Regions from separate parts of the Paraburkholderia sp. AV2 genome, predicted to be linked through region 2. Evidence: predicted binding sites of a transcription regulator. Region 2 holds the regulator's gene; the other holds the start of a gene.
What was found. The regulator HrcA, encoded in region 2, represses chaperone genes, less so after heat shock. The targets are predictions, from matches to a motif close to TTAGCACTCNNNNNNNNNGAGTGCTAA.
Positions count from the first base shown of each region.

Region 1: groES (co-chaperone GroES) is a predicted target of HrcA. The motif match lies at 2,147-2,173, and genes of this name have one in related genera.

Region 1 covers NZ_JBANLK010000029.1:71,542-78,114, reverse strand. Annotated here, with positions in the region: gene V8683_RS20010 (hypothetical protein) at 1-637, opposite strand, end outside; gene V8683_RS20005 (TIGR04255 family protein) at 634-1,485, opposite strand; gene groES (co-chaperone GroES) at 2,250-2,540, shown strand; gene groL (chaperonin GroEL) at 2,588-4,228, shown strand; gene V8683_RS19990 (hydroxymethylpyrimidine/phosphomethylpyrimidine kinase) at 4,377-5,252, opposite strand; gene V8683_RS19985 (rubredoxin) at 5,517-5,687, shown strand; gene V8683_RS19980 (hypothetical protein) at 5,821-6,573, shown strand, end outside.
Region 2 covers NZ_JBANLK010000021.1:17,320-23,892, forward strand. Annotated here, with positions in the region: gene dnaK (molecular chaperone DnaK) at 26-1,972, opposite strand; gene grpE (nucleotide exchange factor GrpE) at 2,169-2,735, opposite strand; gene V8683_RS16210 (hypothetical protein) at 3,099-3,260, shown strand; gene V8683_RS16215 (RNA-binding S4 domain-containing protein) at 3,232-3,639, opposite strand; gene hemH (ferrochelatase) at 3,671-4,738, opposite strand; gene hrcA (heat-inducible transcriptional repressor HrcA) at 4,890-5,909, opposite strand; gene V8683_RS16230 (NAD kinase) at 6,123-6,573, shown strand, end outside.

The sequences.
Region 1 (6,573 bases), on a different contig from region 2:
ATTCATTGAACAACGCTAATGGCATTGGCCCCTCTGGCGATTTCCACGTGCCAGACCTTAGTTCTTCCCCATCGGTTTCGACCCAGGTGTGCTCTCCATCAACTTCGAAGTCAATGCTTGCGTAGCTCCTGCCGCGGCGCCAGTAGCCTCCAATTGTTCCGTTCTCCAACAGCATCGGGGACGGCGCAGGCACAAGTGCAAGCATGAGGTTTGCGAGCCCCAAGTAGGCAGCGCTCATCTGTGCCTCCGATGGTGGCGTCGTATCTTCGTCATCCGAATTTGCTAAATGTGCGCGATACAAAACGATGGCCCTGAAGAAAGGCTTGTACCCGTCGAAGAATTCAGGCGAAATCCTGGCTACAGGTGCGACATAGAGTGCTGAATCTTCGCACTGCAGTTGAGTCTGGCTTCCTAAGTCAGCGAGCCATTGATTCAGTCGAATCTGGATCTCTTGAAGTGGCGACTGAAAATAGTTGACATATGACTCTGCGGTCGGCTGCAGGCGCGAGACGAAATATTCGCTCACAACTAAAACGGATGTTTGGCTCGTCGACGTTTGATCGCTACGGAGCAAGCTAGTTGTCGGCGTCCCGTAGAAATAGCCGGCAGGGTCTGGTAGATCGAAATTGACACTCATGCGTCCCCCACAGAACAACCGATGGATTCAAGTGCAACATCACTCAGGATGCCATTGATTACCTGCTTGTTTTGCTCATGCAGAAAGTCAAGCATTTCGTCAATGTCAGATCCCTGTATATCGATTGGGTCTTTCGCGTCAAACGACGTAGAGAAGACGCGATGTTGGCCGCCGAGACGGGCGAAGCAAGCGCCATTTACGTCAGAAATGTCAGTCGTTACGTTGTTCAGAATCCGACGTTCGGTTGGACCCTTTGAGAACCAGCCCTGATGGCAGTGCCAATACGATGGTTCGTTAAATACGTGGCGTGGAAGCCAAAGTCCGTCCTGACGGAAAAGTTCCTTGGAGACCTCTTGAGAGATTCCATCTGGCAGACGGAAAGCATCCTGATATTGCAAGCCAATGGCGCGGATTTTTACACCGGCGCTCAGTACCACGTCGATAAACGGCTGCAGGATAGAGAGGGACTTCGGTTTGACGTTCTTCCAACGGTCGTAGACGCTGCAGGTGCAGGATAAGACCGGGGGGCGAACCGACGTCACCCACGAAACCTTTCCAGCCGAGTCAAGTTGACTCATATCGAAGCCGGAAATTTGTGTCACAAACTGCGGCGGCGAAATTATCTGGGGCTGTTGCTTCGCAGCATCGAACTGTGCGACATGCTGTATTGAAAAACCTTGGAGCGGGGCATGACTAGGAAGAAAGTCGCGAATCTCGGGCGCGCTGTCGTAGACCTTCTGCAGATCTCCGAGTTGCGTCTCAGTGAGCGGAGTTGCCCACTCAATTCCGATCGCCATCATTTCAATGGCATGTGCACCGCCGACGGGCTGGAAGCTAGGTTTGGTCACGATTGCAGCTAGTTTTGAGAATCGATACCGGAATGGTATGAATCGACTTTACCATAGGCCGGGAGCGACGCTGTTCGGGGTTGTACGGACGGGATTGGGGGCTTCCACGAAGGTTGTTCGGCGCAGGATTCATATCTGGAGCAAATTGCCTCCATCGCGACAGAAAACAACCTGCTTACGGTGCGGCGGAACAAAAAGTACGCGGAAGCACGCCTGCCGACTGCTACTCCGTGACGGCCTTCCGCGCGCGGATGCGGAGGTCAGGGTGGCCTGTTCGTTGCTGCGCCGGTACGCGGCCGGCCGTTGGGGCATCTCTGCCATGCCAGAGGCGGAAGCTGGGCTCCAGTCCTCCCTCCTAGATATTTGGGTCGGACTTTCTGGGTAGAGATCGGGATTTCCCCCAGGGACGTCCGCCTTACCTGGCGTGCATGGCGGTCTTGTCCATTGGGAAAACGACGTGCGTCCTCTTGGACGCTGACCGCCCACCATAGCAAGTGTGGGGGTTAAGGCATTGTTTTTTCGGGGGAAATGGAGTTCTGCGTGGGCTGCCTCTTGGTGTTGAGTTCCAGCTTAAGTGAACAAAGTTCCAGGTTGAGTGAATCTCGACAATACCAAGACCATCCGCCCCCGTTCTTGAATTTGTCACTCCTCGTCCATATAATTAGCACTCACTGCACGAGAGTGCTAACAATTCTCTGGCTGGCCCGCTCGCCAGTCAGGTGTTCTTGACTGTCTTCAAGTCCTAATCAAGAGAGGATCCATCCATGAACCTTCGTCCTTTGCATGATCGCGTGATCGTCAAGCGCCTGGATCAAGAAACCAAGACCGCTTCGGGCATCGTGATCCCGGACGCAGCGGCAGAAAAGCCGGATCAAGGTGAAGTCCTGGCCATCGGCCCGGGCAAGCGCGACGACAAGGGCGCCCTGATCGCGCTCGACGTGAAGGTTGGCGATCGCGTCCTGTTCGGCAAGTACGCTGGCCAGACCGTCAAGGTCGACGGCAACGAACTGCTGGTGATGCGCGAAGAAGACATCATGGCCGTGGTGAACAAGTAAGTTCATCGCCGCGCCGAGAAATTTCCCAGAATTCAAGGAGTTAAAAGATGGCAGCTAAAGACGTCGTGTTCGGCGATTCCGCCCGTTCCAAGATGGTTGAAGGCGTGAACATTCTCGCCAACGCTGTGAAGGTCACGCTGGGTCCGAAGGGCCGCAACGTGGTCCTCGAGCGCTCGTTCGGCGGCCCGACGGTCACCAAGGACGGTGTCTCGGTCGCGAAGGAAATCGAGCTCAAGGACAAGCTCCAGAACATGGGCGCGCAAATGGTCAAGGAAGTGGCTTCCAAGACCAGCGACAACGCCGGCGACGGCACGACGACGGCTACGGTTCTGGCCCAGTCGATCGTCCGCGAAGGCATGAAGTACGTCGCATCGGGCATGAACCCGATGGACCTGAAGCGCGGCATCGACAAGGCCGTCGCCGCAGCAATCGAAGAACTGCGCAAGATCAGCAAGCCCTGCACGACCAACAAGGAAATCGCGCAAGTCGGCTCGATCTCGGCGAATAGCGATTCGTCGATCGGCGACCGTATCGCTGAAGCGATGGACAAGGTCGGCAAGGAAGGCGTCATCACCGTCGAAGACGGCAAGTCGCTGCAAGACGAGCTGGAAGTGGTCGAAGGTATGCAGTTCGACCGCGGCTACCTCTCGCCGTACTTCATCAACAACCCGGACAAGCAAGTCGCCGTGCTGGAAAGCCCGTTCGTCCTGCTGTTCGACAAGAAGATCTCGAACATCCGCGATCTGCTGCCGGTTCTGGAACAAGTCGCGAAGGCTGGCCGTCCGCTGCTGATCATCGCCGAAGACGTCGAAGGCGAAGCTCTGGCAACGCTGGTCGTCAACAACATCCGTGGCATCCTGAAGACCGTCGCCGTCAAGGCTCCGGGCTTCGGCGACCGTCGCAAGGCCATGCTGGAAGACATCGCGATCCTGACCGGCGGCCAGGTCATCGCTGAAGAAACTGGCCTGACGCTCGAAAAGGCAACGCTGAACGAACTCGGTCAAGCGAAGCGCATCGAAGTGGGCAAGGAAAACACGACGATCATCGACGGCGCAGGCGTGGCCGCGAACATCGAAGCGCGCGTCAAGCAAATCCGCACGCAGATCGAAGAAGCGACGTCGGACTACGACCGTGAAAAGCTGCAAGAGCGCGTTGCCAAGCTGGCAGGCGGCGTGGCAGTGATCAAGGTTGGCGCTGCGACCGAAGTCGAAATGAAGGAAAAGAAGGCACGCGTGGAAGACGCGCTGCACGCCACCCGCGCTGCCGTTGAAGAAGGCATCGTCCCCGGCGGCGGCGTTGCGCTGATCCGCGCACGCACGGCAATCGCCAGCGTGAAGGGCGCCAACGCAGACCAGGATGCCGGTATCAAGATCGTCCTGCGCGCCATGGAAGAGCCGCTGCGCCAGATCGTCACGAACGGCGGCGAAGAAGCTTCGGTCGTCGTGGCAGCGGTTGCGGCTGGCAGCGGCAACTACGGCTACAACGCAGCGACCGGCGAGTACGGCGACCTGGTGGAAGCCGGCGTGGTCGACCCGACGAAGGTCACGCGCACCGCGCTGCAAAACGCAGCTTCGGTCGCAGGCCTGCTCCTGACGACGGACGCCGCTGTCGCAGAAGTGCCGAAGGAAGATGCTCCGATGCCTGGCGGCATGCCCGGCGGCATGGGCGGCATGGGCATGGACATGTAAGAACGGCTCGCGCCGCGATTACATCGAAGTGCAGGGAAACACGCTGCGAGGCGTGTTTCCTGCCCAGACAAAAAACCCGCAGAGATGCGGGTTTTTTTACGCCTGAATTTTGCGCTACCGACCGCGGACCGGCGGCGCAACGTTCCAATCAGTGCTGAGCCTCGCCAGCCGGCGGTGGCGCCTCTCCCACATCGCCCGACGGCTTCTCGCCGTCTTCGCTGTCGTTGCTCCGCGCCCAGAAGAACCGGTCCGGAATCCACGCGCCCATCCCGGGCCTGAACGCGCTCTGCGCGGCCTGATAGAGATACTCCTGCGCCTCGCGCACCGCTTCGGGCGGTTCCTGGCCGTTGGCGAGCAGCGCCGCGATGGCGGCGCCAAGCGTATCGTTAAGGCCCATCAGCGGTTGCGCGGGGCGGTCCCACAGATCCTGGCGCAACTGGCCGTCCTCGCAGTAGAGCGTGTTGACGAGGCGATGCGTGCCGGTCTCCATCGCAAGGATGTACTCGCATCCGGTCGAGAGCAGGTGGGCGATCGCGGCGTCGAGGCTGGGCGCTTCCGCGTCGCTGTCGGGCTGGGCCAGCGCAAGCAGCGTCGCGGCGTCGGCGATCAGGAGCGTGGTTTGCGGCGCGAGCAGATCGGCAATCGTCTCGCGCAGTTCGTCGGCGGCCAGCACGTGCTCGTCGTCGAGCGTGAAGTCGGGCGTGAGGATGAGCGGGATGTCGTCGTAGTCGGCCACGACTTCGGCGATCGCGCTCACGACTTCGGCGCGCGTTGCCGCGCCTACCTTGAAGGCGGCCACCGGCATGTCTTCCAGCAGCATGCGCGCCTGGGTCGCGACGACTTCGGGGTCGAGGCCGGTCACCTCGTCGCAGCCCGCCGAGTCGCGTACCGTGTAGCCGGTGAGCACGCTGACGCCGTGGCAGCCCATGCTGGCGAGCGTGAGCAGGTCGGCTTGCAGGCCGCCGCCGCCGGTCGGATCGGAAAGGCCGAAAGTAAGGACGATGGGAGGGGTGTCGCTGGGCATGGAGGTGGCGAGTGTGCAGTTACACGTGGCGCGAGTCGCGCCGACGCTCCAATTATGCGGCTTATCCGCACGTCTGGGGACGGATGGCATGGGCGGAGCGGGGATTTTTGCGTAGCGGCACGCCGCTCCGACGCCTCATCGTAAAGCGCGCCCCTGACACACGACGATTCCGAGGCACGGTTGCTAGGCACACAATCGGCAACACGGTACCATCATGGCTCTTGTTTTCTGACCGATTTTTCGACCTTTCGACGCGGCATAAGAATGGAATATAGAAGCTGGATGTGCCTGATCTGCGGCTGGATCTACGACGAAGAAGCCGGTTTGCCGGACGAGGGCATTGCCCCCGGCACGCGCTGGGAGGACGTCCCGATCAACTGGACCTGTCCCGAGTGCGGCGCGCGCAAGGAAGACTTCGAGATGGTCCAGATCTGACGCGCTTTCCGCGCGTCGGGGGCGGCTGCGGCATGTTTCGTGCCCAGTCCGCCCGCCCACGACGGTCGTGGGCCAGGTTCGCAATCGCGAGGTTTACGACCGCGAGGTTCACAACCGATTTCGGCGTTCGCTCATGAGTCTTCGTTCAACGTTCGTCGCTCATTTCGAAGCGCTGCCCAATCCTCGTGGCGGCCGGGTGCCGCTCGCCCAGACGGCGCTTGCCGAAGTGCTCGCCGCGCTCGACGCGCACGGCGACGTGGCCACGCCGCTGCGCCGCGCCGCGCGTACGCTGCGCGACGCGGGCTGGCTCGCGGCGGCACGCTTCGCCGATACCTTGCTGCTCGCTTCGCCGCTCGCGATGGTGGCGCCGGCGCGCGTGGTGACCCCGCCCGGCCAACTGCCACGCCCCGCACCCGACGACGATACCGACGCCGGTGTGCACCTGCTCTTCCGGGACGCGGCCGCGAATCTGCTGGCGGCGCTCGAACGCCACAACCTGCGCGAGTTGAGCTGCTCGCCCGCGCTGTATGCGCAGCAACATGCGCTCTTCGGCGTGCTTGCCGAGCATACGCCCGGCGTCTCGCTGCATTACGAGGACGTGGCGCTGTTCGGCCGGCCGGTTGCGGCTGCCACGCTGCGCGCGCAACCGGCCCACAAGCTGGCCCAACTGCGCGCCCGCTACGAGGCGGCGCTATTGCCCGCGCTCAAGACGCGGCTTGCCAGCGGCAACCGTGCCGCGGCCGCGTGGGCGAGTGCGGCCTTCGACGAAATGAATACCTGTTTCGCCGAGCTCGCAAGCTCCGACCCCTACGACTACTGGCGCCTCGCGCTGGCCTGTGCCCATGCGCTGCGCCGCGGCGCGTCCGTCTGGGGCGACGACGAGGCA
Region 2 (6,573 bases):
CCGGCGCGGGTACGGACCGAACAACTTAGTCCTTCTTGACTTCCTTGAACTCGGCGTCGACCACGTCGTCGGCGCTGTTCTGCGCACTGGCCTGCTCCGCGCCTGCGCCCGCGGCGCCTGCTGCCGCGCCTGCCTGCTGCGCCTGCATGTCGGCGTACATCTTTTCGCCGAGTTTCTGCGAAGCGGTGGACAGCGCCTCGACCTTCGCCTCGATCGTCGCCTTGTCGGCCGACGAGCTCTTCAGCGTTTCTTCGAGGTCCTTCAGCGCGGCTTCGATCGCTTCCTTCTCGCTGGCTTCGATCTTGTCGCCGTATTCGGCCACGGCCTTCTTCGTGCTGTGAACGAGGGCATCGCCCTGGTTGCGCGCATCGGCCAGCTCACGCAGACGGTGATCTTCTTCCGCGTTCGCTTCGGCGTCCTTCACCATCTTCTCGATTTCGGCTTCCGAAAGACCCGAGTTCGCCTTGATGGTGATCTTGTTTTCCTTGCCGGTGGCCTTGTCCTTCGCGCCCACGTGCAGGATGCCGTTCGCGTCGATGTCGAAGGTCACTTCGATCTGCGGCACGCCGCGCGGTGCGGGCGGAATGCCTTCCAGGTTGAACTCGCCCAGCAGCTTGTTGCCCGCTGCCATTTCGCGCTCGCCCTGGAACACCTTGATCGTCACGGCCGACTGGCTGTCGTCCGCCGTCGAGTACACCTGAGCGTGCTTCGTCGGGATCGTGGTGTTCTTGTTGATCATCTTCGTCATCACGCCGCCGAGCGTCTCGATACCGAGCGAGAGCGGGGTGACGTCGAGCAGCAGCACGTCCTTGCGGTCGCCCGACAGAACCTGGCCTTGAATCGCGGCGCCAACGGCCACGGCTTCGTCCGGGTTCACGTCGCGGCGCGGGTCCTTGCCGAAGAACTCCTTCACCTTCTCCTGCACCTTCGGCATACGCGTCTGGCCGCCGACGAGAATCACGTCGTCGATGTCGCTGACCTTCACGCCCGCGTCCTTGATGGCCACGCGGCACGGCTCGATGGTGCGCTCGATCAGGTCTTCCACGAGCGCTTCCAGCTTGGCGCGCGTGATCTTCAGGTTCAAGTGCTTCGGACCCGAGGCGTCCGCCGTGATGTACGGCAGGTTGATTTCGGTCTGCTGGCCCGACGACAGTTCGATCTTGGCCTTTTCAGCGGCTTCCTTCAGGCGTTGCAGCGCGAGCACGTCCTTCGAAAGGTCGACGCCCTGCTCCTTCTTGAACTCGCCAATGATGTAGTCGATGATGCGTTGGTCGAAGTCTTCGCCGCCGAGGAACGTGTCGCCGTTCGTCGAGAGCACTTCGAACTGCATTTCGCCGTCAACGTCCGCGATTTCGATGATCGAGATGTCGAACGTGCCGCCGCCCAGGTCGAACACGGCGATCTTGCGGTCGCCCTTTTCGGCCTTGTCGAGGCCGAAAGCCAGTGCGGCTGCCGTCGGTTCGTTGATGATGCGCTTGACTTCCAGACCGGCGATGCGGCCGGCGTCCTTGGTGGCCTGACGCTGGCTGTCGTTGAAGTACGCGGGAACCGTGATCACGGCTTCGGTGACCGGCTCGCCGAGGTAGTCTTCAGCGGTCTTCTTCATCTTGCGCAGCACTTCGGCCGAAACCTGCGACGGCGCGAGCTTCGTGCCGTGGGCTTCGACCCACGCGTCGCCGTTGTCGTGCTTGACGATCTTGTAGGGCATCAGGCCGATGTCCTTCTGCACTTCCTTTTCTTCGAAGCGGCGGCCGATCAGGCGCTTGACGGCGTACAGCGTGTTCTTCGGGTTGGTGACCGACTGGCGCTTGGCCGGCGCGCCGACCAGCACTTCGTTGTCGTCCATGTAGGCGATGATCGACGGCGTCGTACGGGCGCCTTCCGAGTTTTCGATCACCTTGACCTGGTTGCCTTCCATCAGCGCCACGCACGAGTTCGTGGTGCCGAGGTCGATGCCGATGATTTTGCCCATTTAGCTAATCTCCAATAATTGGTCGCTGTGCGAACGGCGCCTGCGCTTTGCGCTGCCCGTTCGCTTTAATCCGGAACTGCTGCCCAAATAAGTGCCACTGAGGCGTTTTCAAGACCCTGGGCGCTATCCGGTTATTAATTTTTTTCAATCGCCACGCCGCAACCGGGACGGTTCGGCGTGAACACTTTCATCTCGCTTACTTCGGCTGGGAGACCGTGACGAGCGCCGGACGCAGCACGCGGTCGGCAATCACGTAGCCCTTCTGCAGCACGGCGACGACAGTGTTCGCCTCCTGCTCCGACGGCACCATCGAAATGGCCTGGTGGCGATGCGGGTCGAACTTCTCGCCCACCGGGTTGATAGCCAGCACCTTGCCTTTTTCGAGGGCGCCGGCGAGTTGCCGCAGCGTCAGTTCGACGCCCTCGCGCACCTTCGCGAGGTCGTCCGAGCTATGCGTGACGGCCGCTTCGAGGCTGTCCACGACCGGCAGCAGGTGCTCGGCGAAACTCTCGATGGCAAACTTGTGTGCCTTCTGGACATCTTCCTGGCCGCGACGGCGCACGTTCTCGGTTTCCGCCTTCGCGCGGACGAACGCATCCTGCAACTCGGCGATCTTCGCCTGCGCTTCGGCCAGCGCAGCGTCCACGCCGCCCTGCGCCGACTCTGCAGCAGCCGCTTCGGGCTGCGCCGGCGCGCCGGTTTGCGACGCCTCGTCCGCGGGCGTGGGATTCTGGCTCGTCGGGTTCTCTTGCGTGTTTTCCATGTCGCTGAACGTGGTTGGATAATCAAAAAAGGAGCAAAGCCCCGGGCACCCTGCCCGGTAGTTCGCACCATGTTGCTCCGGCACGACACCCGCTTTGCATGTTGCGACTGCACTTGGGTGCCGGATTGCCGATTTCAAGGGTTTTTTGCGGCTTTTTTACAATTTTTCAGACTTGGGAAACTGGCCGTTACAACCATTACTGCGGCGCCGCAAAAATGAAATTGAGTGCGCCGCTCGCCTGACCTACACTCAGGAACAGGTACTGCTCGGACCACGTTTACCCTGACCCTGCAAGTGCGTCTGAGACCCGTACCCAACACCGAGCTGGCCGTTTTCGCCGTGCATTTCTCCCGGGGGAGTACCGTGAAACTGACCTTTGCAATATCGGTGGTCGCGCTGGTACTCATTGCCGGAACCACCACCATCTGCATGTCGGGCGCCGTAACCGACAACACGACCGAATATGGCGGCGTTCATGCCGCCATGGAAGCGCTGTTCAACCCTCACGCCCAAGTTTGTCGATAGTGCGTCGGTCGCGCTTCGTCGGCCGTCCGTGCAGCACCGCCGCGGGCTCGCGAAAGAGCCGCCTGCGCTCCTGCTCCGCTGTGCGCCGCTCGCGCCCTGCCTGCGTTTCCGCGTAGAGGGTTTGCGCGACGCTAGCCGGGCCGCGCACGTCGCACAAACCCAGCACCTCGACCTCCCAGAGCACATGGTCGATCTCGATTTCGACGAGTTCGCCCACGCGCGCCTCTTTCGACGCCTTCACCACCGCGCCGCCGATGCGCACGTGCCCCTTGCCGACGGCGTCCGCCGCGAGCGAGCGGGTCTTGAAGAACCGGGCGGCCCATAGCCACTTGTCGATGCGCAGGCGCGCGGACGGGTCGGTCGAGATCTTGTAGTTCATACGATGAAGATGAAGAGCGTCCGAGCCGGATTCAGGCGAGCGCGCCGGCCGGGGACGCGGCCCGCACCGGCCAGCCCTGCAGGTTCTGGGCGACGATTTCGCCGAGAGCGGCGATCCACGCCGGCGACGAGTTCAGACAGGGAATGCGGTGAAACGCCTTGCCGCCCCCATGCAAAAATTCGTCGCGCACTTCCATGCCGATTTCCTCGATCGTTTCGAGGCAGTCTGCCGTAAAACCGGGACAGAACACGTCGGCGCGCCGCACGCCGCCCTGCCCGAGTTCGCGCAGCGTCGGCGCCGTGTAGGGCTGCAGCCACTGCGCCCGGCCAAAGCGCGACTGGAACGTGACGCGGCATTCCACCGGCGTCAGTTCGAGCGCGTGCATGAGGAGCGATGCCGTCTGCTGGCATTGGTCGTGATACGGATCGCCAAGGTCGAGCGTGCGGCTAGGCACACCGTGAAAGCTCAGCACGAGGCGGTCGCCCGCGGCGAAGTCGGGCCGGCCGTGCGCCTGCCAGTACTGCTGGACCTGCGCCGCGAGCGCCGCGATGTAGGCCGGATGGTCGTGATACGCGCGCACCGTGCGGATTTCCGGCTGGTTGCGCATGCGGCCGAGCGCGGCGAACGCGGCGTCGAATGCCGTAGCCGTGGTCGAGGCGGAGTACTGCGGATACATCGGCACGAGCAGAATGCGCTCTGCGCCCGACAGCTTGAGCTGCCGGAGCACCGAGAGCATGTCGGGCGTGCCGTAGCGCATGGCGTAATCGACGATGACCGCATAGTCGTTCGCATGCAGCAGGTGGCGCAGGCCGTCGGTCTGCTTTTGCGTGTGCACGCGCAGCGGCGAGCCTTCGGGCGTCCAGACCGCCGCATACTTCTTCGCCGACGAGCGTCCGCGCAGCGGCAGGATCAGCGTGCGCAGGATGACCTGCCAGACGGGCGCAGGAATCTCGACCACGCGCGGGTCGGAAAGAAACTGCGCCAGATAGCGACGCACCGCGCGCGGCGTGGGCGCGTCGGGCGTGCCCAGATTGATCAGCAGCACGGCGACGCGATGCGCGCCGGCGGACTGCAGCGGCCGCTCCAGATCGAAACGCATAGGCGAAGACTTGCGCCGCGCCTCAAGTCCATCGAGCGCAGCAACGGTTGCACAAGGGAACCATTATAGCGGCCGGGTCGTGCGCGCCCAGCCGGCCATTCGGCCAATGGCGCGCCGCGCGCGTTTGCTCCATGATGAAAACGTGAGCGGCTCAGTTCTGGCTGAGCGTGAGCGAAAGGAGGCGCGCGGTAATGTCGACGATGGGAATCACGCGGTTGTACGCCATGCGCGTCGGGCCGATCACGCCGAGCGTGCCCACGATCTTGCCGTTGACCTCGTACGGCGCGGTCACGACGCTCATTTCCTCGATCGGCACCAGATTCGACTCGCCGCCAATGAAGATCTGCACGCCCTGTGCGTGGCTCGATACGTCGAGCAGTTGCAGGAGGCTCGTCTTCTGGTCGAACACGTCGAAGAGCTTGCGCAGCCGCGCCATGTCCGACGAAAGGTCGGCCACTTCGAGCAAATTGCGCTCGCCCGAAATGAGCACGGTTTCACCGACGTCGGACTCGTCGGTGCTCGCCGTCACGGCGGCGTGCATCAGCGTGGTCATGTCGCCGCGCAGCGCGTCGATTTCGTCGCGCAGCCGCTGGCGCACCTCGTCGAACGAGAGGCCTGCGAAATGCGCGTTGATGTAATTGGAGGCTTCGATGAGCTCGGAGGGCGAGAAATCGCGCTGCGTCGCCATGATGCGATTCTGCACGTCGCCTTCGGGCGTCACGATGATGAGCAGGATTCGCCTGGCGGAAAGGCGCATGAACTCGATCTGCTTGAACACGTGGCTGCGGCGCGGCGTCAGCACCACCCCCGCGAACTGCGTGAGATTGGACAGCACGCTGGCGGCCGCGGCCACCACTTTCTGCGTCTCGCCGGGGCGCAGGGTGGTCTTGACCGCCTGCGTGACCGCTTCTTCGTCGGCGGCGGACTCGACGGTAAGCATCGTGTCCACGAAGAGGCGATAGCCGCGCGGGGTGGGCACGCGTCCCGCCGAGGTGTGCGGGCTGGATACGAGTCCCAGCTCCTCCAGATCCGACATGACGTTGCGGATCGTCGCCGGGCTCAGTTCCAGACCGGAATAGCGCGACAGCGTGCGCGAGCCGACCGGCTGGCCTTCGGCGATGTAGCGCTCGATCAGCGTCTTGAGGAGGGTTTGTGCGCGGGGATCTAGCATGACTGAAAATTCTAGCCTAATGGCCGCCGGGCCGCGAGTGCGCTCCGCTCGCGCGAAACGGAGCTCCGAGGCTTTTGCGGCATCCGCGCGCGGCGCGCGGCGTTGTCATCACCGCGTCACCGATTCTATCGGGAAATGCGCAAAGCACCGCCGTCCGGCCTTCCCGGGGACCGCCAGGTTCTTTTCACGATCTGACTATGGTGTAATGCCGGCATGCGAATCCAGAAGATCCAGAGCCAGTTCAAGACCGTCGCGCTAGTCGGCCGGAGCAACACGCAAGGTATCGGCGAGCCGCTGATGTCGCTCGCGCAGACCATCTCGAAGCTGGGCTTCGACGTGGTGTTCGAGGCTCAGACGGCCCACGAGATCGGCGCCGCCGGCTACCCCGCGCTCCAGGCCGCCGAGATCGGCGCGCGCGCGGACGTCGCGGTCGTGCTCGGCGGCGACGGCACGATGCTCGGCATCGGACGCCAGCTCGCACCCTACCGCACGCCGCTGATCGGCATCAACCACGGGCGGCTCGGGTTCATCACCGACATCCCGTTCTCGGACATGCAGGAGATCGTGCCGCAACTGCTCGCCGGCTCGTTCGAGCGCGAGGAGCGCACGCTGCTGGAATCGCGCATCACCCGCGACGGCGACCCGATCTATCACGCGCTCGCCT